One region of the Burkholderia gladioli genome, then DNA from elsewhere that is predicted to be linked to it. Evidence: predicted binding sites of a transcription regulator. Region 1 holds the regulator's gene; each other region holds the start of a gene.
What was found. Region 1 encodes FliA, which starts transcription of late flagellar genes. Its sites were predicted from a motif close to CTAAAGTTTNNNNNNNNNNNGCCGNTA; they were not measured.
Positions count from the first base shown of each region.

Region 1 (7,862 bases):
CGACATCACGAAGGACGGGTGGCCCGTCGCGCAGCCGAGGTTGACCAGGCGGCCTTCGGCCAGCAGGATCACGCGCTTGCCGTCCGGGAAGATGATGTGGTCGACTTGCGGCTTGATGTTTTCCCACTGGTACTGGCGTGTCGACGCGATGTCGATTTCCGAGTCGAAGTGGCCGATGTTGCAGACGATCGCGTTGTGGCGCATCGCCTTCATGTGGTCGTGGTTGATCACGTGGAAGTTGCCGGTGGCCGTGACGAAGATGTCGGCCTTGTCGGCCGCGTATTCCATCGTCACCACGCGGTAGCCTTCCATCGCCGCCTGCAGCGCGCAGATCGGATCGATTTCGGTGACCCACACGGTCGCGCCCAGGCCGCGCAGCGACTGCGCGCAGCCCTTGCCCACGTCGCCGTAGCCGGCCACCACCGCGATCTTGCCGGCGATCATCACGTCGGTGGCGCGCTTGATGCCGTCCACCAGCGATTCACGGCAGCCGTACAGGTTGTCGAACTTCGACTTGGTGACCGAGTCGTTGACGTTGAAGGCCGGGAACGGCAGGCGGCCGTCCTTTTCCATCTGGTACAGGCGATGCACACCGGTGGTGGTTTCCTCCGTCACGCCCTTGATGTGCGACAGGCGCTTCGAGTACCACTGCGGATCGATGTCCAGGTGAGCGGCGATCGACTTGTAGAGCGCCACTTCTTCCTCGTTGGTCGGCTTGCCGATCACCGAGCGGTCCTTCTCGGCCTTCGAGCCGAGGATCAGCAGCAGGGTCGCGTCGCCGCCGTCGTCGAGGATCATGTTGGCGAACTCGCCGTTCGGCCATTCGAAGATGCGGTGCGAGTATTCCCAGTATTCGTCGAGCGTCTCGCCCTTGTAGGCGAACACCGGCGTGCCGGCTTCGACGATCGCGGCGGCCGCGTGGTCCTGGGTCGAGAAGATGTTGCACGAGGCCCAGCGCACGTCGGCGCCGAGCGCCTTGAGCGTCTCGATCAGCACGCCCGTCTGGATCGTCATGTGCAGCGAGCCGGCGATGCGCGCGCCCTTGAGCGGCTGCGCTGCCTTGTATTCGTCGCGGATCTGCATCAGGCCGGGCATTTCGGTCTCGGCGATGGTCAGTTCCTTGCGGCCCCAGGCAGCCAGTGCCAGGTCGGCGACGAGGTAGTCCTGCGAGGCTTTCGAGTCGATAACGGCGTTCATCACGCCCTCCTTTCTTGGTCAAAGATTGGTGACGTGAGCGCCGTTCAGAGTGCGGCGGCCCGGGCGGCGCGGCGAGTCGGCAGACCCGGCGCCGGCGGGGCGAATGCCGCGCGGTGAAGATTTCCAAGCCTGGCAGGCCGATGCCTGTCGCAACGCTCCTTGGAAACGAACGGCGATTGTAGCAAAGTGCCGCGAAGAATTCCCGCACGCGCGCCACGGAAATGCGTATCTATTTGAAATCGCCTCGATCGGTCCCGAAATGCCGGGACGGGGACAGGACGCGCCGCGCGCGCGCGCGCGGCGGCCGTCCTCAGTGCTCGGCGCCGACCCAGGCCTGCTCGCGCAGGCGCGCGCGCAGCCGCGCCACCGCCTGGCTGTGCAGCTGGCACACGCGCGATTCGCTGACCTCCAGCACCGCGCCGATCTCGCGCAGGTTCAGGCCCCGCTCGTAATAGAGCGACATCAGCAGCTTCTCGCGCTCGGGCAGCCGCTCGATGGCCTCCACCAGCGCGGCGCGCAGGTGGTCGTCGAGCAGCGCGGAAAGCGGGTCGGAATGATCGACGCGATAACGGTCGAGGAAGGGCTCGTCGTCGGCGGAACGATCGAAATCCTCGTAGTAGATCAGCTGGCTGCCGTGCAGGTCCTGCAGCATCGCCTGGTAATCGGGCAGCGGCATGTCCAGGTGCGAGGCGATCTCGCTCTCGTTGGCTGAACGGCCGAGCTGCTGCTCGACGCGATGCACGGCCTGCTCCACCTCGCGCGAGGTCTTGCGCAGGCTGCGCGGCAGCCAGTCGTTGCTGCGCAGCTCGTCGAGCATCGCGCCGCGGATGCGCTGCGTGGCATAGGTCTCGAACTGCGCGCCCTGGTCTTCCTTGTAGCGGCTCGCGGCATCGAGCAGGCCGATCATGCCGGCCTGGATCAGGTCGTCGAGGTCGACGCTGGCCGGCATCTTCGCCACCAGCTGCAGCCCGAGGCGACGCACCAGCGGCGCGTACTTGGCGAGCACCTCGGCTTGCCCCATCCCCGCTTCGGCCATCGTCGCGGACGTGGACAGTTTTCCTTGAGCGTTGTACATCGGCTCCCTCCAGAGTGCCCGTGGGTCAGGCGGCGTGCGCCGCGCCCCGTTCGATCGCCGGATGTCCGGCATAGGCCCGAGCGGCCGCGCGCGCCGGGCGCATCGGCCAGTACAGCAGGTCCTGCGCGATCTGCCGGTAGTCGCGCGCGGCGGCCGCCGAGGGGAAGGCGTCGACCACCGTGTGCACCAGCTCGCGGGCGCGCGCCACCAGCGGATCGGCGCTCACGTAGCCGCCCTCGTCGAGCGCCACCGCGAGATAGCGGCTCGCCACCCCGGCCAGGTTCTCGTAGGCCGCGCGCGCGTCGGCCGCGCTCTGCACGTGGTTGACCAGCACCCGGAACTGCGCGAGCGCATGCGCGTAGTGCAACCGCTTCATGCAGGCATAGGCCTCGGTGATGGCCGGGCCCGCCACGCGGGTCACCACCAGCACGTCGTTGGCGGCGCGCGCGAGCGCGGAGAACGCGCCCTCGGCGTCGCGCTGCGCATCGACCAGCACGATGTCGGCCGCGCCGTCCAGGTAGGCGGCGAGGCGGGCATCGTCATAGCCGTCGCGCGCCAGCTCGGCGGCCACGCAGATCGAGAAGCCGGCCGCGTGGCGCACCGTGCTGCCGGTGCGCACCCAGGAGCCGGCCAGCGTGGCGGCGGCCGAATCCACGTCGGAGCGCTCGTCGACCACCAGCACGTCCTTGCCCAGCGCGGCCAGCGCCGCCGCCAGGTTGACCACCGTGGTGGTGCAGCCGACCCCGGCCGGGCCGCCCGTCACCGCGACGATGCGGGTCGCGCGGCCGGCCAGCAGGCGCCGCAGCCCTTCGGCTTGATCGGTGGTGTGCTTATCCAAAGTAGACCTCGTGATGTCCGGCGCCCGGGCGGCCGGCAAGGGCCGACAGCATGCCGGGCAGTTCGTCGTCGTGCGGCACGAAGGGCGAGCCGTCGCGCGGCACGCAGAAGGCGCTCTTGAGCAGGAACTTGCGGGTCGCCACGTAGAGGTTCTCCGGCACCTTCTGCCCGGTCGACACGTAGTGCACCGGCAGTTGGTAGCGGATCACCGTGTCGAGCACGCCGCCGAGGTTGGTGGCCTCGTCGAGCTTGGTCAGGATGCAGCCGGCCAGGTCGGGCTGGCCCGCGCCGCGATAGGCCTGCACCACCTCGTTGAGGGTGTCGCCGTGGCTGGTGGCGTTGAGCAGCAGCAGGCGCTGCACCGGCGTGTCGGCGCCCTGCAGCATGGCGATCTGGTCGGACACGGTGCGGTCGCGCTGGCTCATGCCGATCGTGTCGATCAGCACGATGTGCTTGTTGCGCAGCTCGGAGAGCGCGAGCTGCAGGTCGCCGCCGTCCTTCACCGCGTGCACCGGCACGCCGAGGATGCGGCCGAAGATGCGCAGCTGCTCGTGGCCGCCGATCCGGTAGCTGTCGGTGGTCAGCAGCGCCACCTTGCTGGCGCCGAAGCGCATCACGCAGCGCGCCGCGAGCTTGGCGGTGGTGGTGGTCTTGCCGACGCCGGTGGGGCCCATCAGCGCAAACACGCCGCCGCGCTCCATCAGCGCATCCTCGCTGTCGAGCACCGGCAGGTTGCCGGCCAGCACCGATTCGGCCCAGTCGCAGGCGCCGTCGAAGCTGCCCTCGGCCAGCTCGGCCGGCAGGTTGTCGACCACGGTGCGCACCAGCTGGGCCGAGAAGCCGGCCGAGAACAGGCGCTTGGTCAGCGCGCCGTGCAGCGGGCTGCGGCGCTGGCGATCGCCCCATACCAGGCCGGCGAACTGCTCCTCCATCATGCCGCGCATCGCGCTGAGCTCGTTCATCACGGTCTCGTTGACGATGCGCTCGATGCGCGCGTTGATCTCGTCGGCGATCGTGGCGCTGGCGGGATTCGAGAGATTCGCGGCGCGCGCGGCCGGCTTGGCGGCGGCCGGAGCAACCGGCTCCGCCGCGCGGACCTGCGCGGCGCGGGCGCCGTGAACCGGGCGCGCGGCGCTCGCCTCGGCGCTGCCGCCGGCTTCGGCCGGCAGGCGCGCGGCGACGCTGCGCACGATGTCGCGCGCCCATTCGGGCGTCACGCCTTCGTCGCGCGCGGCGGCCGCTTCACGGCTGTCGCGGGCCTCGCGCGGATCGACGGCGGCCTCGGCGCGCGCGGCCGGCGCGACGATCTCGTCGTGGCGGCGCGTCAGGCGCCGGGCATGCTCGACCAGCCAGGGCGCGGGCGTCGAGGTCGGCGGCACGGCCTCGGCGGCCGGCGCGGCGCCCGCCTCGAGCGCTTCGTCATGCGCGTCCCTCGCATTCTCGTCGGCCTCGGCGCTGGCGCCGAACACCGAGGAAAACACGTCGCCGGAAGCATAGGGATTGGGCGGCACCGCCAGGCGCGGCGCGGCTTCGGCCGGCGCGGGGCGGGTCGCGGGCGGCAGCGCGCGTGCCTGCGCGGCCAGCGACGCGGCGGCAGGCACCTTCGGCGCGAGCGCGGCCAGCTCGGCGTCGGCCAGCGCGACGATCTCGACCGAGCCGTCCTCGATCGTGCGGTTCGACAGCACCACGGCATCGCCGCCAAGCGCCTCGCGCACCAGACGCAGCGCGTCGCGGCTGGTCGGGCCGGTGAATTTGCGGATGTTCAAGCGTTACCCCCGATGACGTTCGTGACTTTGATCGTGCGTGTTTCCGGCACTTCGGCGTAGGACAGCACTTTCAGTTGCGGCAGGCTGCGGCGCAGGAAGCGCGCGAGCATCGCCCGCAGCGCGTGCTGCACCAGCAGCACCGGCGGCAGGCCCATGTTCTGCTGCCGGAGCATCGCGTCCTGCGTGCCCATCAGCAGCGTCTGCGCGAGCCCCGGCTCGAGGCCGGGATTCGCGCCGGTGGCGAGCGCCTGCGACAGCACCCGCTCAAGATTCGCGTCGAGCCCCATCACCTGCATCTCGCCCGAGCCCGGGTACCACTGCTGGGTGATCGCGCGGCCCAGCGCCAGGCGCACCGCGGCGGTCAAGTCGTAGGGATCGGTGATGCGGCCGGCCTGCTCGGACACCGCCTCGATGATGGTGCGCATGTCGCGGATCGGCACGCCTTCCTCGAGCAGGTTCTGCAGCACGCGCTGCAGGGTGGTCAGCGAGACCGTCTTGGGCACCAGGTCCTCGACCAGCGAGGGCGCGTCGCGTCCGGTGCGCTCCAGCAGCGCCTGCACTTCCTGGCGGCCGAGCAGCTCGGCGGCGTGCTGCACCACCAGGTGGTTGAGGTGGGTGGCCACCACGGTGCTGGCGTCCACCACCGTGTAGCCGTAAACCTGCGCCGTCTCGCGCTGCGACACGTCGATCCACACCGCCGGCAGGCCGAAGGCCGGGTCGCGCGTCTGCGCGCCGGGCAGCGCGGCCGTCACCTGGCCGGGGTTGATCGCCAGCCACTGGCCCGGGAAGGCCTCGCCGGTGCCGACCTCGACGCCCTTCAGGGCGATCCGGTAGCCGTTGGGGCGCAGCTCGAGGTTGTCGCGGATATGGATCACCGGCGGCAGGAAGCCGATTTCCTGCGCGAACTTCTTGCGGATGCCCTTGATGCGCTTGAGCAGCTCACCGTCGCCGCTGTTGTCGACCAGCGGGATCAGCCGGTAGCCGACCTCCAGGCCCAGCGTGTCGATCAGCGTGACGTCCTCCCAGGTCGCCTCGTGGCTGTCGGCCGGCAGCGCCGCGGGCGGGGCGATCTCGGTGAGGTCGCCGGCCGCGTGCCGGGCCGCCTCGCGGCGGCGCATCACGCGCGCCATCCAGATCGAGCCGCCGCCGAGCAGCAGGAACGCGAAGTGGGGCATGTTGGGGATCAGGCCCATCATCACGATGATGGTGCCGGTGATGGTCAGCACGCGCGGGTTGGTGAACAACTGCCCGGTGATCTGGGTGCCGATGTCCTCGTCGGTGGCCACCCGCGAGACGATCACGCCGGCCGCCGTCGAGATCACCAGCGAGGGGATCTGCGCGACCAGGCCGTCGCCGATGGTCAACAGCGTGTAGTTCTTGCCGGCCGCGGCGAAGCTCATGTCGTGCTGGACGATGCCGACGATCAGCCCGCCGATCACGTTGATCGCCATGATGATCAGGCCGGCGATCGCGTCGCCGCGCACGAACTTCGAGGCGCCGTCCATCGAGCCGTAGAACTCGGCTTCCTGGGCCACCGCCACGCGCCGCTTGCGGGCCTGCTCCTCGTTGATCAGGCCGGCGTTGAGGTCGGCGTCGATCGCCATCTGCTTGCCCGGCATCGCGTCGAGCGTGAAGCGCGCCGACACCTCGGCGATCCGCCCCGCGCCCTTGGTGATCACCGTGAAGTTGATGATCATCAGGATCACGAACACCACGATGCCGACCGCGAAGTTGCCGCCCACCAGGAAGTGGCCGAAGGCCTCGATCACCTGGCCGGCCGCGTCGGGGCCGGTATGGCCCTCGAGCAGCACCACCCGCGTGGAGGCCACGTTCAGCGACAGCCGCAGCAGGGTGGAGAACAGCAGCACGCTGGGGAAGGCCGCGAAATCGAGCGGCTTCATGGTGTACATGCTGACCAGCAGCACCATCACCGACAGCGCGATATTGAAGGTGAACAGCAGATCCAGCAGCAGCGGCGGCAGCGGCAGGATCATCATGCCGAGGATCATGCAGATCAGGATCGGGCCGGCCAGCGCGCGCAGGTTGGCCACGTCCAGCCGGCCGACGCGCTTGCCGAGCGCTCCGGTGGGCGTGCTCATGCGGCACCTCCGTCACGGCGCGCGGCGCCCTCGCCCAGTACCTCGGTCGCTTCCTCGGCCTCGTCCTGTTCCGAGACGCTCGCGCCCTTGTCCAGCTCGGCCGGCACGTCCAGGTCGGTCGGCTCGGCCGGGAACGCGCCGCCCTCGCTGCGGAAGCGCTTCAACTGATAGACCCAGGCCAGCACCTCGGCCACCGCCGAATACAGCGGACCCGGGATCTCGCGTTCGAGTTCGACGTTGTGATAAAGCGCGCGCGCCAGCGGCGGCGCTTCCAGGATCGGCACGCGATGCTCCTCGGCCAGCTCGCGGATGCGCGCGGCCACCAGGTTGATGCCCTTGGCCACCACCTTGGGCGCGCGCATCTCGCCGTCGGTGTAGCGCAGCGCCACGGCGAAGTGGGTCGGGTTGGTGACCACCACGTCGGCCTTGGGCACGTTGGCCATCATGCGGCGGCGCGCCATGGCGCGCTGCTGCTGGCGAATCCGGCCCTTCACGTGCGGATCGCCCTCGTTCTCGCGATGCTCGCGCTTGACCTCTTCCTTGGTCATGCGCAGCTTCTTGTTGTATTGCCAGAGCTGGTAGGGCACGTCCATGCCGGCCACCACCAGCATGCCGGCCACCGTCACCCCGCAGCACACCGCCACCAGGTGCAGCGTATCGGCCAGCGCCTGGTGCAGCGGCAGCATCATCAGGCCGAGCAGTTCCTCGCGGCTCTTCCAGATCGCGATGCCGCCGATGCCGCCCACCACCACCGTCTTGGCCAGCGCCATGCCGAGCTGGATCAGCCCCTGCAGCGAGAAGATCCGGCCCAGCCCGCTGATCGGGTTGAGGCGGTCGAACTTGAAGCCGATCGCCTTGCCCGACAGCAGCCAGCCGCCCAGCGCGATC
Region 1 covers NZ_CP009323.1:1,743,417-1,751,278, reverse strand. Annotated here, with positions in the region: gene ahcY (adenosylhomocysteinase) at 1-1,197, opposite strand, end outside; S-adenosyl-L-homocysteine riboswitch at 1,296-1,364, opposite strand; gene BM43_RS24750 (RNA polymerase sigma factor FliA) at 1,508-2,272, opposite strand; gene BM43_RS24745 (nucleotide-binding protein) at 2,298-3,110, opposite strand; gene flhF (flagellar biosynthesis GTPase FlhF) at 3,103-4,875, opposite strand; gene flhA (flagellar biosynthesis protein FlhA) at 4,872-6,974, opposite strand; gene flhB (flagellar biosynthesis protein FlhB) at 6,971-7,862, opposite strand, start outside.

Region 2 (7,862 bases), 400 kb from region 1:
GTTCGTGCGCTTCTCGGGCGTGGTCAATCCCAACTCGATCTCCGGCGCCAACTCGGTCTACTCGACCCAGGTGGCCGACGCGCGCATCGAGTACTCGGCCAAGGGCTACATCAACGAGGCCGAGACCATGGGCTGGCTGCAACGCTTCTTCCTCAACGTCGCGCCGTGGTGAGCCGCATGAACCACGCCTCGATCCCGCGCCGCCCGTTTGCGCGCCCGTTCGCCCGCCTGTTCCGGCTCGCGCTGGCGCTGCTGCTGGCCGCCGCGCTGCCGGCCGCGCCGGCGCACGCCGAGCGCCTGAAGGACCTGGCCCAGCTGCAGGGCGTGCGCGACAACCCGCTGATCGGCTATGGCCTGGTGGTCGGCCTGGACGGCACGGGCGACCAGACCACCCAGACGCCCTTCACCACCCAGACGCTCGCGAACATGCTCGCGAACCTGGGCATCTCGATCAACAACGGCACCTCGACGGGCGGCACCGCGTCGCTGTCGAACCTGCAGCTCAAGAACGTCGCGGCGGTGATGGTGACCTCGACCCTGCCGCCCTTCGCGCGGCCGGGCGAGGCGATCGACGTGACGGTGTCCTCGCTGGGCAACGCCAAGAGCCTGCGCGGCGGCACCCTGCTGCTCACGCCGCTCAAGGGCGCCGACGGCCAGGTCTATGCGCTGGCCCAGGGCAACATGGCGGTGGGCGGCGCCGGCGCGAGCGCCAACGGCAGCCGCGTGCAGGTCAACCAGCTGGCGGCGGGGCGCATCGCCGGCGGCGCGATCGTCGAGCGCTCGGTGCCCAACGCGCTGGCGCAGATGAACGGCACGCTGCAGCTGCAGTTGAACGACATGGACTACGGCACCGCCGAGCGCATCGTCACCGCGGTGAACGCCAGCTTCGGGCCCGGCATCGCCACCGCGCTCGACGGGCGCACCATCCAGCTCACCGCGCCGGCCGATCCGGCCCAGCAGGTCGCCTTCATGGCCCGCCTGCAGAACCTCGAGGTGAACCCGGACCGCGCCGCGGCCAAGGTGATCCTCAACGCGCGCACCGGCTCGATCGTGATGAACCAGATGGTGACGCTGCAGAGCTGCGCGGTCGCGCACGGCAACCTGTCGGTGGTGGTCAACACCCAGCCGGTGGTCTCGCAGCCGGGCGCCTTCTCCAACGGCCAGACCGTGGTGGCGCAGCAGTCGCAGATCCAGCTCAAGCAGGACAACGGCGCGATGCGCCTGGTGACCGCCGGCGCGAATCTCGCCGACGTGGTGAAGGCACTCAATTCCCTCGGCGCCACACCGGCCGACCTGATGTCGATCCTGCAGGCGATGAAGGCCGCGGGCGCGCTGCGGGCCGACCTGGAGATCATCTGATGGCCAATTTCCCGAACGCCAACGACCTGACCCAGCGCTTCGCGCTGGACGTGCAGGGTTTCGATTCGCTGCGCCGGCAGGCCAACGCCTCGCCCGCGGCCGGCATGAAGCAGGTCGCCACCCAGTTCGACGCGATGTTCTCGCAGATGATGCTGAAGAGCATGCGCGATGCCACGCCCCAGGACGGCGTGTTCGACTCGAACACCTCGAAGCTCTACACCTCGATGCTGGACCAGCAGCTCTCGCAGCAGATGGCCTCGCGCGGGATCGGCGTGGCCGACGCGCTGATGAAGCAGATGATGCGCGCCGCGCACATCACGGACACCGGCGGCGCCGGCGGCAATGCCGCGGGCGGCCTGGGCGGCGCGCTGGGGGCGATGGGCGGCGACGAGGGCGGCATGGCCGCCACCAACGCGCTGGCGCAGGCGCTGGCCAACGCGCGCGGCAACGGCCGGCTCGGCGGCGCGGGCGCCTATACCGGCGCGAGTTCGCTGACGCCGCCCGTCAAGGGCAACGGCACCTCGCCCGACCAGGACGCCTTCGTCGGCAAGGTGGCCGACGCCGCGCAGGCGGCCAGCTCGGCCACCGGCATCCCGGCGCGTTTCATCGTCGGCCAGGCCGCGCTCGAATCGGGCTGGGGCAAGCGCGAGATCCGCGGCCGCGACGGCAGCAGCAGCTACAACGTGTTCGGCATCAAGGCCACCAAGAACTGGACCGGGCGCACCGTGTCGGCGGTCACCACCGAGTACGTGGGCGGCCAGCCGCGCCGCGTGGTGGCGCAGTTCCGCGCCTACGATTCCTACGAGCACGCGATGACCGACTACGCCAGCATGCTCAAGAACAATCCGCGCTACGCCGGCGTGGTGAACGCCTCGACCACCCCGGAGAAGTTCGCCACCGGCATGCAGCGCGCCGGCTACGCGACCGATCCGCATTACGCGAAGAAGCTCATCTCGATCCTCCGCCAGATCGTCTGAACCCGCGCCGGGCCTGGCTTGCGACGCGTGCCGGGCGGCCCGGCCGGGTTCCCTCCTACCCATTTCCGGGTAGCCGGCGTTTCGAATTTACGATTCGCCAAAGATCTTAGGATGTTTTCGATCTACACTCTTGCGCTGACGCTGCGGGCCGGCAGGGCTCGCGCGCCAAGAGACCAGCGGCCGCGCAAGCCGCGGGCAGGCCACCGCGTCCGGGCAAGCCGGGCGCCAAGCAGACGACATCCGGCAAGCCAACAATGAAGACCGAAGCAGCACTGACCGAAACGTCGGCGGATGACGATTCCGTCCCCGATTACGGCCGTCGCAACCCGCTCGAAATCGGCGTGCAGTTGCGCAATCTCCTGAACCGGGGGGATTTCCTCACGGTCCGTTACCCGGGCGGGCAGATCGTCACGCGGGTGCTCGACGTCCAGGTCGGCTCGGGAACGTTTACCTTCGACTGGGGCGCGGTGGAGGCGCACAACGCGCAACTGCTCGGCGCCTCGCACGGCGCCTTCGAGGCCCTGCCCGACGGCGTGCGCGTCGAATTCACCATCGGCACCCCGAGCGAGATCAGCTACGAGGGCCGCCCGGCCTTCCAGGCCAAGTTTCCCGAAGTGCTCTATTTCGTGCAGCGCCGCGAGTATTTCCGCGTCGACGCGCCGGTGCTGGAGCCTTACGTGGCGCGCGGCACCCTGCCCGAGGGCGAGGGTTTCGTGTTCGAGATCGACAACCTCTCGCTGGGCGGCATCGGCCTGCGCACCGTGGACGAACGCGCCGCCGCGCTCGAGCCCGGCGTGACCCTGCCCGAGGTCGAGCTGAACCTGGCCGGCCACGGCAAGCTCGCGCTCGACCTGCAACTGGTCTCGCAGCGCATCACCGATTCGCCCAACGGCGCGCGCCGCTACCAGCTCGGCTTCCGTTTCGTGTCGCTGCCGGGCGCCGCCGAGAACACCTTGCAGCGCCTGATCACGCAGCTCGAAGTGAAGCGCCGCCAGCTCGCGCGCGCGTAATTTCCGGTCATCGTCGGCGGCTCCCGGCGCCGCGGTTTTTCTCGCGCGCGGCCTCAATTTCCGCCGCGCGCGGCCGTTATACCGGGTGTCCCTTTCCCGGAGGCCGTTCGCGGCCGGCACTCATGTCCAGCAATCTCCTGAACCTCGGACTCAGCGGCATCAACGCCGCGCTCTGGGGTATCAACACGACCGGCCAGAACATCTCCAACCAGGCGACCCCGGGCTACTCGGTCGAGCGCCCGATCTTCGCCGAATCGGACGGCCAGTACACGCCGAACGGCTTCAGCCCGAGCGGCGTGACCACCGTCACGGTGCAGCGCCAGTTCAGCCAGTACCTGTCGGACCAGCTCAATTCGGCCAACACCACCGCCAGCGCGCTGAGCTCGTACTCGGCCCTGGTCGCGACGCTGAACAACTACGTCGGCAATCCGTCGGCCGGGATCGGCGCGGCGATCTCCAGCTACTTCTCGGGCCTGCAGACGGTCGCCAACAACGCCGGCAACCAGAGCACCCAGCAGACCGCGCTGGCCGCCGGCCAGACGCTGGCCACCCAGATCAACGCGGCAGGCGCGCAGTTCGACGCGCTGCGCACCCAGGTCAACCAGCAGCTGCAGAGCTCGGTCACCAGCGTCAACGCGCTGACCGCGCAGATCGCCCAGCTCAACCAGCAGATCTCGGCGGCCGGCTCGCAGGGCCAGCCGCCCAACCAGTTGCTCGACCAGCGCGACCAGGCGGTCGCCAGCCTGTCGCAGTACGTGGGCGTGCAGGTCACCCAGGTCAACGGCAACTACAACGTCTCGATCGGCAACGGCCAGCCGCTGGTGGTGGGCAACAACAGCTACCAACTGTCGACCGCGCCCTCGGCGGCGGACCCGAGCGAGCTGTCGTTGACGGTGCAGGGCACCGTCAACGGCGCGGCCACCACCACCGTGGTGCCCGACAGCAGCGTGACCGGCGGCTCGATCGGCGGCGCGCTGCAGTTCCGCACCCAGACGCTCGATCCGGCCGAGGCGCAGCTCGGCGCGATCGCGGTCAGCTTCGCGGCCCAGACCAATGCGCAGAACGCGCTGGGCGTGGACCTGAACGGCAAGGTGGGCGGCAACCTGTTCAACCTGCCGACGCCGACCACCATCACCAATGCCAACAACACCGGCAACGCCACGCTCACGGCGGCCTTCGACAATGCCCAGCAGCCGCCGACCAGCGATTTCACGCTGTCCTACGACGGCACCACCTACACGCTGACCAACAAGACCACCGGCACCGTGGCGGGCACCGCAAACTCGCTGCCGGCCACGCTCGGCGGCCTGAAGCTGTCGGCCACCGGCACCATGCAGCCGGGCGATTCGTTCACCATCGAGCCGACCCGCGGCGCGCTGAACAGCTTCGGCGTGGTGAGCGGCGCGACCATCGCCTCCGGTGCGCCGGTGTTCGCGCAGAAGACCGCCACCAACACGGGCACCGGCGCGATCACCGCGGGCAGCGTCACGACCGGCTACCAGATTCCCTCGTCGACCACCACGCTGACCTACAACGCGGCCTCGAAGTCGCTGACGGGGTTCCAGGCCGGCACCACGGTGACCATCGGCACCACCCCGCCCACCACCGTGGCGATCACCGACGCGAACACCCAGGTGCCCTACGACGCCAGCAAGGGCGCCACGCTGACCATCACCAGCACGGTCCAGCCGCCGACCGACACCAACCTGATGAACAACGTGACGGTGTCGGTCTCGGGCGCGCCCGCGGACGGCGACACCTTCACCATCCAGGGCGGCAGCAGCGGCACCAACGACGGCCGCAACGCCCAGCTGCTGTCGGCGCTGGCCACCTCGAAGGCCTTCGACGGCGGCAGCACCACGCTGAGCGCGGCCTACAGCTCCTACGTCAACAACGTCGGCAACGCCGCGGCGAGCCTGTCGGCCAGGAGCTCGGTGCAGGCCGGCGTGGTCAGCCAGATCACCACCCAGCAGCAATCGGTGTCGGGCGTGAACCAGAACGAGGAAGCCGTGAACCTGATGCAGTACCAGCAGATGTACCAGGCCAACGCGAAGGTGATCCAGACCGCCTCCACGCTGTTCAGCACGCTGCTCGGCATCTTCAACTGACGGAATCGATCATCATGCGCATCGCCACCTCGCAGTTCTATACGCAGAACATCGAGCTGATGAACAACCAGGAGTCGCAGATCTCCACCCTGTACCAGCAGGTGGCGAGCGGCAACCTGCTGCAGACGCCGGCCGACAATCCGCTGGGCGCCGCGCAGGCGGTGCAGCTGTCGGCCACCTCGGCCACGCTCTCGCAATACTCGGCGAACCAGAACACCGCGCTCTCCGCGCTGGGCCTGGAGGATTCGACGCTCTCGAGCGTGACCGGCACGCTGAACTCGATCGTCTCGCGCCTGAGCAGCGCGATCAACGGCACCATGTCGGACAGCGACCGCGCGGCGCTCGCCTCGCAGCTGCAGGGCCAGCGCGACACGCTGCTGAGCCTGGCCAACACCACCGACGGCGCCGGCAACTACATCTTCGCGGGTTTCCAGGGCTCGTCGCAGCCGTTCACCAATTCGCCGGCCGGCGGCGTGACCTTCTCGGGCGACACCGGCCAGCGCAACGTGCAGATCTCCGACACGCTGAGCGTGGCGCAGGGCGACAGCGGCGTGAACGTGTTCCTCTCGGTGCCCTCGACCGGCAGCCTGCCGGTGCCGACCGGCGCCGCGGGCAACACCGGCACCGGCACCATCGGCGCGGTGACGGCCGGCAAGCCGGGCGACCCGACCAACAACCACGCCTACACGATCACCTTCGGCGGCACCTCGACGGCACCCACCTACACGGTGACCGACAACTCCACCACGCCGCCGACCACCGGCGCCGCGCAGGCCTACCAGGCCGGCAGCGCGATCCAGGTCGGCAGCCAGAGCCTGGTGATCTCGGGTTCGCCGAATGCCGGCGACAGCTTCTCGCTGACGCCCGCGCCGGCCGCCGGGGCCGACATCTTCGGCGCGCTCGACGCGGCGATCGCCGCGCTCAAGGCGCCGGTGGGCAGCGACGGCGCCGCCACCGCGAGCTTCGTGAACTCGATGTCGACCGCGCTGACCAAGGTCAACAACTCGCTGGCCAACATCACCACCGTGCAGGCCTCGGTGGGCGGCCGCGAAACCGAGGTCAAGGCGATGCAGACCATCACCTCGAGCAATGCGCTGGTGGCCACCAACTCGCTGTCCGACCTCCAGCAGGCCGACATGCCGACCGCGATCACGCAGCTGCTGCAGGTGCAGAACGCGCTGACGGCCGCGCAGAAGGCCTTCTCGCAGGTGCAGAACCTCTCGCTGTTCCAGTATCTGAACTGAGTCACGCGGCGCCGGCCGGGCCCGATCCGGCTCGGCCGGCGCCGCGCGGTGTCCCCGCCGTCCCTCCCGTTTCCGCCGCGCTCCGCCTCCAGCCAGGCTTCAACCCTCAGCGCGCATCATCCCTGTGTCATCCCTTCTTGTCAGCGGCGTTCGCGCTTCGTACACTCGCGCCTGATTCGCCCCGGCGGCGCCGCGCGCGCCGGCCGTTCCCGACAAGCCCCCCCTTCCGACAGGAGAGCCCGCGATGGCCGATTCCTATTTCCCGCGCTGGCGCGTGGCCGAGCGCGGCGCCGATCGCGTGGTCGCGCCCGACGAGCGGCTGCCCTGGCCGCAGATGGTGGCGATGGGCGTGCAGCACGTGGTGGCGATGTTCGGCTCGACCGTGCTCGCGCCGCTGCTGATGGGCTTCGATCCGAACCTCTGCATCTTCATGTCGGGCATCGGCACCCTGCTGTTCTTCGTGCTGGTGGGCGGGCGCGTGCCGAGCTACCTCGGCTCGAGCTTCGCCTTCATCGGCCTGGTGATCGCCGTGACCGGCTACGGCGGCAGCGGCATGAATGCCAACATCCCGCTCGCGCTGGGCGGCATCATCGCCTGCGGGCTGGCCTATGGCGTGATCGGCTTGATCGTCTCGGCGATCGGCACGCGCTGGATCGAGACCCTGATGCCGCCGGTGGTGACCGGCGCGATCGTCGCCGTGATCGGCCTCAATCTCGCGCCGATCGCCGTCAAGGGCGTGAGCGCCAGCACCTTCGACAGCGTGATGGCGCTGCTCACCGTGCTGTGCGTGGGCGGCGTGGCGGTGTTCGCGCGCGGCATGATGCAGCGCCTGCTGATCCTGATCGGCCTGCTGATCGCCTACGCGATCTACGCGGTGGTCGCCAACGGGCTCGGCCTGGGCAAGCCGATCGACTTCTCGATCGTCGGCCACGCAGCCTGGTTCGGCGTGCCGCATTTCACGGCGCCGGTGTTCGACCCGCACGCGATGCTGCTGCTCGCGCCGGTGGCGGTGATCCTGGTGGCCGAGAACCTCGGCCATATCAAGGCGGTCAGCGCGATGACGGGCCACAACCTCGACCGCTACGTCGGCCGCGCCTTCATCGGCGACGCGCTGGCCACCATCGTGTCGGGCAGCGCCGGCGGCACCGGCGTGACCACCTATGC
Region 2 covers NZ_CP009323.1:1,340,449-1,348,310, reverse strand. Annotated here, with positions in the region: gene flgH (flagellar basal body L-ring protein FlgH) at 1-172, shown strand, start outside; gene BM43_RS22950 (flagellar basal body P-ring protein FlgI) at 178-1,359, shown strand; gene flgJ (flagellar assembly peptidoglycan hydrolase FlgJ) at 1,359-2,336, shown strand; gene BM43_RS22940 (flagellar brake protein) at 2,591-3,346, shown strand; gene flgK (flagellar hook-associated protein FlgK) at 3,469-5,454, shown strand; gene flgL (flagellar hook-associated protein FlgL) at 5,469-6,698, shown strand; gene BM43_RS22925 (solute carrier family 23 protein) at 6,943-7,862, shown strand, end outside.
Region 2: flgK (flagellar hook-associated protein FlgK) is a predicted target of FliA. The motif match lies at 3,399-3,425, and genes of this name have one in related genera.

Region 3 (7,862 bases), 850 kb from region 1:
ATTCGTTGAGCAGCGTGTCGATGCGCGAATGATTCGGCTCGATGCCGACCGCGCAGTGATCGTTGAAGCTCAGCGCGCCGTCGGCCAGCAGGCGCACCGACTGCAGCACGTTGTGCGCGATCATCGGGCGGAACACGTTCAGCTCGAAGTTGCCGCTCGCGCCGCCGAAGTTGACGGCCACGTCGTTGCCGAACACCTGGCAGCACAGCATCGTGACGGCTTCCGACTGCGTCGGGTTGACCTTGCCCGGCATGATCGAGCTGCCCGGCTCGTTCTCGGGGATCGACAGCTCGCCCAGGCCGCAGCGCGGGCCGCTGGCCAGCCAGCGCACGTCGTTGGCGATCTTCATCAGGCTGGCGGCGACCGTCTTCAGCCCGCCGTGCGCGAACACCAGCGCGTCGGCCGCGGCCATCACCTCGAACTTGTTGGGCGCGCTCACGAAGGGCAGCTTGGTGAGCCGGCCGATCTCGGCGGCCACCGCCACCGCGAACTTCGGATGCGCGTTCAGGCCGGTGCCCACCGCGGTGCCGCCCTGCGCCAGCTCGTACAGATGCGGCAGGGTCGATTCGAGATGGCGGATGCCCTGGTCGAGCTGGGCCACGTAGCCCGAGAACTCCTGGCCGAGCGTGAGCGGCGTGGCGTCCTGCAGGTGGGTGCGGCCGATCTTGACGATCCCGGCGAAGGCCTTCGACTTCTCGTCGAGCGTGCTGCGCAGGCGCTTCAGCGCGGGCAGCAACTGGGTGTGGATGGCGAACGCGGCGGCGATGTGCATCGCGGTCGGGAACACGTCGTTCGAGGATTGGCCGCGATTCACGTCGTCGTTCGGGTGGACCTTGCGCGACTCGCCGCGCACGCCGCCGAGCAGCTCGCTGGCGCGGTTCGCGATCACCTCGTTGAGGTTCATGTTGGTCTGCGTGCCCGAACCCGTCTGCCAGACCGCGAGCGGGAATTCATCGGGATGGCGCCCGGCGATGATCTCGTCGGCGGCCGCGACGATCGCGTTGGCCTTGTCCTCGGCCAGCACGCCGAGCTCGCGGTTGACCGTGGCGGCCGCGCGCTTGATCAGCGCGAGCGCGTGGATCAGCTCGGGCGACTGCTTTTCCGTCGAGATCTTGAAGTTCTGCAGCGATCGCTGCGTCTGCGCGCCCCACAGGCGGGCGTCCGGCACCGCGATCTCACCGAAGGTGTCGCGTTCCATCCGTACTGCTTCGCTCATCTTTGACTCCGTCACAAGAAAACAGCCACGCCGCGCGCATCGGGCGCGGCACGAAAGCGTAGGTAGGGACGGGCGCCGTTCTGTCGACGGCGTCCAGAGGCGACAAGCATAGCGCCGCGCGCGATTTTACGTCGGCTGGCGGCGCGGCGGGAAGAAGGCAGGGCAATGCCGGGCGCGCCCGCCGGTGGTTCGCCTCAGCGGGCGGTGCGGTGATGCGCGTCGATCACGGCCCGGGTCTTCTTGTGGAAACGCCAGGTCATCAGCACGGCCACGCTGGCCAGGCCCGCGGCGAGCCCCCACCAGAGCCCGCGCGCGCCCAGCCCGACGTGGAACGCGAACCAGTAGCCGACCGGGAAGCCGACGCCCCAGTAGCCGAGCGTGGCGACGATCATCGGCACGCGCGTGTCCTTCAGGCCGCGCAGGCAGCCCGAGCCTACCGTCTGCATGCCGTCGACGATCTGGAAGATCGCCGCGATGCCGAGCAGGCTGGTGGCCAGCGCGATGGTGCCGGCGTTCTTCGGGTCGTCCAGGTGCAGGTAGAGGCCGACGATCGCATGCGGCGCAACGATCAGCAGCAGCCCCGACAGCGACATGAAGGCCACGCCCAGCCCGATCGCGGCGAACCCCGCGTGACGCGCCGCCAGCGGCTGGCCGGCACCCATCCAGTAGCCGACCCGCACGTTGGCGGCCTGGCCGATCGCCAGCGGCACCATGAAGGCGACCGAGGCCACGTTCAGCGCGATCTGGTGCGCCGCCAGCGAGGATTCGCCGAGCACGCCGATGGTCAGGCCGGTGGCCAGGAACAGCGTCGATTCGACCCCGTAGGTGATGGCGACCGGCCAGCCGATGCCGACCAGCTCGCCCATCATCGGCAGCTTGGGCCGCGAGGCGGCCACGAAGTGACGGAACGCCGGGCGGCCGTGCAGCAGCAGCACCAGCGCGATCGCGGTGAGCCAGATGGTGATGGTGGTGGCCACCGCCGAGCCGAGGAAACCGAGCCGCGGCAGGCCGAAGGCGCCGTGGATCAGCCCGTAGTTGAGCACCGCGTTGACGCCCACGCCCGCGATCGAGACCCACAGCAGCCGGCGCGCGGCGCCGATCGCCGGCAGGAAGGAGCGCATCAGGCCCACCCCGATCAGGCTGCCCGGCGCGGCCAGGCACAGCACCCGGCAGTATTCGCCGATATGGCGGGCCAGTTCGGCGGGTTCGTGGAACATCAGCAGCAGCGGCTCGACGAACAGCAGCACCAGGATCGCCGGCAGCGCCAGCAGCAGGGCCAGCGCGACGCCGGTCCAGTAGATGTGCGGGATGCGCTCGTCGGCCTGCGCGCCGCGCGCATGCGCGACGCTGACGCTCACCGAGGTCAGCACGCCCTGCAGCACCGTGACCACCACGAAGAACAGCGTCGCGCCGAGCCCGCCGGCGGCGAGCGAGTCGGGGCCGAGCGAGCCGAGCAGCACCGTGTCGGTGACGCTCATCGCCATCTGCGAGAGCTGCGCGATCGCGAGCGGCGCGGCGAGACGGGCGGTGTCGGCGGCGTGGCGAGAGAAGGAGGGCGGCGCGCTGGCCGCGCGCGAGAAGCCGGGAAGCGACATGGGCGGACCGCGGGTACGTGCCCGCGCTCTGTTGTTGTAGTGAAGCGAGCAGCTTACGTTTTTCCTGCGCGACTGTCGAATCGGCGCCAGAGGGCGCGTCGCGCGTGGGGGCTTGGCGGCGGCGTGGCTTCGCGCGCGGGGCCGGATGAGCGACGCGCGCGGCTCGCCTTGGTGCCGGCCGCGGACGCGTCGCGCGCAAGCGGGTTGCCGACGCGGCCGCGCGCGGCGCCCGTGTCGGCGGCGCGAAGCGCCTAGGCGCCGTGCACGGCGATGCGCGTGTCCTGGAACAGCACCACCTGGCCCGCGCGGATCTTGCAGGTCTTGCGCAGCTCGACGGCGCCGTCCACGCGCACCGCGCCCGAGGCGACCAGCACCTTGGCGGAGCCGCCGCTGTCGGCCACGCCGGTGATCTTGAGCAGGTTGTGCAGTTCGACGTAATCGCCGGTCAGGGTGAAATCGAGGTTGGGCATCGTTCGGGGCGCCGATGACGCGCCCATGTAAAAAAGCAAGGCTCGCATCATAAGCCAGCGCGCCGGCGGCGGCGAGCGCCTTGCGCGGCGGTGCGCGCGCGGGCGCTCGCGACGGGCACGTTCGCTGCGTCATGCAGATCGCGCAAACCCCGGCGCGACCTGCCGTTTCCGCTTTCGCGCCCGCCACTGTAAGCAGATGTGGACGAGCCGCAAGCAAATGAAACGGTGGGTAACAGTCGGGGCTCGCGGCGAACCGGCTGTCGTGAGGGCCGGTCTTTCCTGAAGCCTGCCGCATGTCGCGGCAAGGCGGCGCGGCCGGGTTCGAAGCCGCGTCGAACACTTTCCCCGAGGAGAAATCTCATGTCCAGGATTCGCAAGATGCTGATGGGTGCCGCACTGGTGACGACCACCGTGTTCGCGGCGACTTCCGCGATGGCCCAGGCCGGCGGCGGTGGCGCGGCCGGCGGAGCGGGGGGCGGCGGCGGCGCGGCCGCTGGTGGTGCCGGCGGCGGTGCGGCTGGCGGTGGTGGAATGGGCGGCGGCTCGCAAGGCGCCAATTCCGGCGGCCAGACGGGCGGTACCGACGCGGCGCCGACCGCGCCGGGTAATGGTTCGACCAATGGCATGAGCGGCATGAACGGCAAGGGCAGCACCGGCATGCATCACTCGACGAAGTCGCACTCGAAGACGCGCGCCAACAGTTCCGCGCACGGTGCCAATTCGAAGGCGGGCGACGCCGTGAACGGCAATACCAACGGCATGTCGCCGGCTGGTAACGGCAGCCCCGGCTCGGGCGGCCAGTAAGCCTCGCCGATTAGGCCGCTTGCAAGCCGCTTGCGCGGCGCGGGCCGGGAGCCGTCTGGAACGGGTTCCGGCCCGTTGTCGTGGCGACGGGCGCCGCGCGCCCGCTCTCGTCTATGGCCGCTGCTGCGGCTGGCGCGGCGGATTCTGCGTGGTCGGCGCCTTCGGCGGCGTGGCCACCATGAAGATGCCGCGCAGCCAGGCGGCCAGCCGCGAGAACACGTCGTAGGGCTCCTCGACGAAGATCTCCGGCTTGAGCAGCCGCAGGTATTCCATGATCTGCTGGGCTTCCTGCTTCTGGAACGAACCATGCGCGAGCCCGAGCCGCAGCAGGCCGCGCAGCTCGCCGAGCTTCTCGCGTGCGGTGCTGCCCACGCTCGTCTCGCAGGCCAGCTTGGCCTCGTAGACGCGCTGGCGCAGCGATTCCGCGAGCCGCCAGGCGGGTGTCTGCATGCGCTCCTCGAGGGTCTGGATGTCGTGCACCGCCGACTTGATCTGGCCTGCGAGCGGGTCGACCAGGGCGGCGTCGCCCTGTGCCTCCGAGACGATCGCGGCGGCCCAGTCGTGGCAGGCCTTGGCCAGTTCCTCGGGGGTCCATTCGCTGCGCGAGGCGAAGCCGAAGCCGAAGGTCTCGGCCTGGCGCATCAGGATCTCGACGACGTTCGGGAATTCCTTGTCCAGCGTGCGCTTGGCCCAGGCGTACTGGCCACCCTGCAGCATGCGCTGCACGGCGTGCTCGGTCAGCGGCACCATGTTGTCGAGCAGCTTGGCGCGCAGGAAGTCCTCGAAGGACGGGGTCGCGAACTGCGGATCGAGTTTCAGCGAGACACGCACGAACGCGTCGAAGTCCTTGCGTAGCGACGCAATGGTGTCGTCCTTGATCGACAGCGTGATGTGGCCCATGAATCTCTCGGTACGCGGTGGCTACCGGCGCCGAGTGGGCGCCGGCATGCGCCGTTCGTGCCGGCGGGGCGTTCGCGCGTGCGGCTGCCCCGGCTGCGTCGCGATCGGCGCCAGGAGGGTTTTCCTCCTATATCGGCAGCGGGCGGGGAAACTTGAGGCCGCGCCGGCCGGCGCGGCTGGCACCCTGCACCAGCACCAGCACCAGCACCAGCACCAGCACCAGCACCAGCACCAGCGCCAGCGCCAGCGCCAGCGCCAGCGCCAGCGCCAGCGCTCAGGCCGGCAGCCAGCGCGGAATCACCAGGCCCTGCCAGGCGAAGAAAACCGCGAGCCCGACCGCGATCGTCAGCAAGGGCCGGCGCGTGGCGGCCGAGACGATCACGGCGGCGACGCCGCCGACCAGTTGCGGATTGCGCAGCGAGAGTTCCAGGCCGCCGCCGTGCGGCGCGAGGGTCATCGGCACCACGATCGCGGTCAGCACCGTGACCGGCACGAAGCCGAGCGCGGTGCGCACCAGCGGCGCAAACACCAGCCGTTCGCCGAACAGGAACAGCGTGGTACGGATCGCGTAGGTGACGGCGGCCATGCCGAGCAGGATCAGCAGGTAGTTCACGAGGCGGCCTCCACGCGACGGCGCGCACGTCCGTGGTCGCGCAGCGAGAGCGCGACGCCCACCGCCACGCCCGCCACCACGGCGGCCAGCAAGCCGAGCTTGTAGGGCAGCGCGTGGCAGAGCTGGGCCACCACGCCGGCGGTGACGGCCGCGGCCAGGTAGCGCAAGGCAGCCAACTGCGGCACCACGATCGCGATGAAGGTCGCGGCCATCGCGAAATCGAGCCCGAGCGCCTGCAGGCCCGGGAAGGCCGCGCCGAACAGCAAACCGACCAGGGTCCAGGCCTGCCAGTTCAGGTACATCGCCAGGCCCGAGCCGAAGAAGTAATGCGGGCCGAGTTCGCCGGGGCGCGTGTGGCGGTAGCGTGCGTAGGCGACCGCGAACACCTCGTCGGTCATCAGCGCGCCGAGCGTGGCGCGCCAGCGCAGCGGCAGATGGGCGACATAGGGAGCGAGCGTGGCCGAGTAGAGCAGGTGGCGCAGGTTCACCACCAGGGTGGTGGCGATCACCACCAGCGCGCCGGCGCCGCCCGCCAGCAGGCCGGCCGCGATGAACTGCGCGGAGCCGGCGAACACCACCAGCGACATCAGCTCGCCATGCCACCAGGCAAGCGGCCCGGCCGTCACGAGCGTGCCGAAGATCACGCCGAAGGGCGCGGCGCCGACCATCATCGGAAAGGTGTCGCGCGCGCCGTCGGCGAATTCGCGCAGCGGGCGCCGCGTGGCGGCGGAGTCGATTGGGCTGGGATGGGGCGGGTTCAACGGGAAATCCTCCTGGAGCGCCGAGCATAACGGGGCGCCGCAGGCGGGTCTTGTACGTTCTTGCGCGACGAAAGGGCGGAGCCCTGGCCCCGGCTAGCTGCGCTCGCCCTGCCAGCGGCCCGGCGGCACGCCGAACATCCGCTTGAAGTGGCGCGTGAAATGGCTCTGGTCGACGAAGCCGCTGGCGGCCGCGACCTGCGCGACGGCCACACCCGCGCGCAGCGGCGCGAGTGCACGCTGCAACCGCAGCTGGTTGCGCCAGGCATGCGGCGCCATGCCGGTGCTGCGCGTGAACAGGCGCGCCGCGTGGAACGGCGACAGGCCGGCCGCCTGCGCCACCTCGGCGAGCGTGGCGGGGCCCAGCAGGTCGGCGGCGAGCCGCTCGCGCATGCGTGCCACGCGCGGTTCGTCCGCGGCTGGCGCACCGGCGCGGGGTCGGCTCAGCGCATGACGCACCAGCAGGGTCGAGAGCGCGTCGAGCAGGGCCGTTTCGGCGGCCAGCGGATCGGCGCCGTCGGATGCGAAGGGCGCGGCGGCGAGTGCCACGTCGGCCAGTTCGCCGTCATGGTCGTGAGCTTCGGTGGCGACGCCGCCGGCCTCGAGCAGCCGGTGCGCGATCACCAGGCGCCGCGCGCAGTCGGCGTCGTGGATGGCATCGTCAGGAAACCAGGGCTCGGGCTGCGGCGAGCCGGCGATCTCGTCGGCCAGCGCGTGCAGGAACGCGACCGGCACGTAGGAGACGCGATAGCGCCAGCCGTCCTCGGTCGCACGCGAGCCGGTGTGCACTTCGCCGGGATTGATGATCGGCACGCTGCCGGTGTCGGCCAGGCGTCGGCCGCCGCGATAGGCATAACGCTCGGCGCCGCTCTCGATCACCGGCACGGTGTAGGCCTCGTGCCAGTGCGGCGCGAAACGGTGCTCGCGGTAGCTGGCCGTGACGAGATCGGCATCCGGCAGCAGGGGCGTGCGCCAGTAGCGGGCGGCGTCGGGGAGGTGGGCGGAGCGCATCGCGAGGCGGGCGTGAGGATCGGGCGCGCGGCCTTACTTGAGCGGGATCGGCGTGCCCGCGGGCACCGGCACGGCCGTGACGCTGTTCTTCGCGCTGCCGGTGGCGATCCGGTCGCTGTAGGTCAGGTAGACCAGGGTATTGCGCTTCTTGTCGACCACCCGCACCACGTGCAGGGTCTTGAACACGAAGGACAGGCGCTCGCTGAACACGTCGGTCTGCTGCTTGAGTGGCTGCGTGAAGCCGATCGTGCCCACCTGGCGGCAGGCGATCGAGGCCTCGGTCGGATCCTCGGCCAGGCCCAGGTTGCCCTTGATGCCGCCGGTGCGGGCGCGCGAGACATAGCAGGTCACGCCTTGCACCAGCGGGTCGTCGTAGGCTTCGACCACCACGCGATCGGACCCGGTCAGGCGGAAGTTGGTGTTGACGCTGGCGATTTCCTCCGCGTGCGCGGACACGGGAAGCAGCGGCGCGGCCAGGCAGGCGGCGACGGCAAG
Region 3 covers NZ_CP009323.1:2,595,648-2,603,509, forward strand. Annotated here, with positions in the region: gene fumC (class II fumarate hydratase) at 1-1,216, opposite strand, end outside; gene BM43_RS28630 (MATE family efflux transporter) at 1,411-2,811, opposite strand; gene BM43_RS28635 (RNA-binding S4 domain-containing protein) at 3,063-3,281, opposite strand; gene BM43_RS41975 (hypothetical protein) at 3,642-4,085, shown strand; gene BM43_RS28645 (DUF4088 family protein) at 4,197-4,985, opposite strand; gene BM43_RS28650 (AzlD domain-containing protein) at 5,260-5,598, opposite strand; gene BM43_RS28655 (AzlC family ABC transporter permease) at 5,595-6,359, opposite strand; gene BM43_RS28660 (AraC family transcriptional regulator) at 6,453-7,367, opposite strand; gene BM43_RS28665 (CreA family protein) at 7,401-7,862, opposite strand, start outside.
Region 3: BM43_RS28645 (DUF4088 family protein) is a predicted target of FliA. The motif match lies at 5,116-5,142, and genes of this name have one in related genera.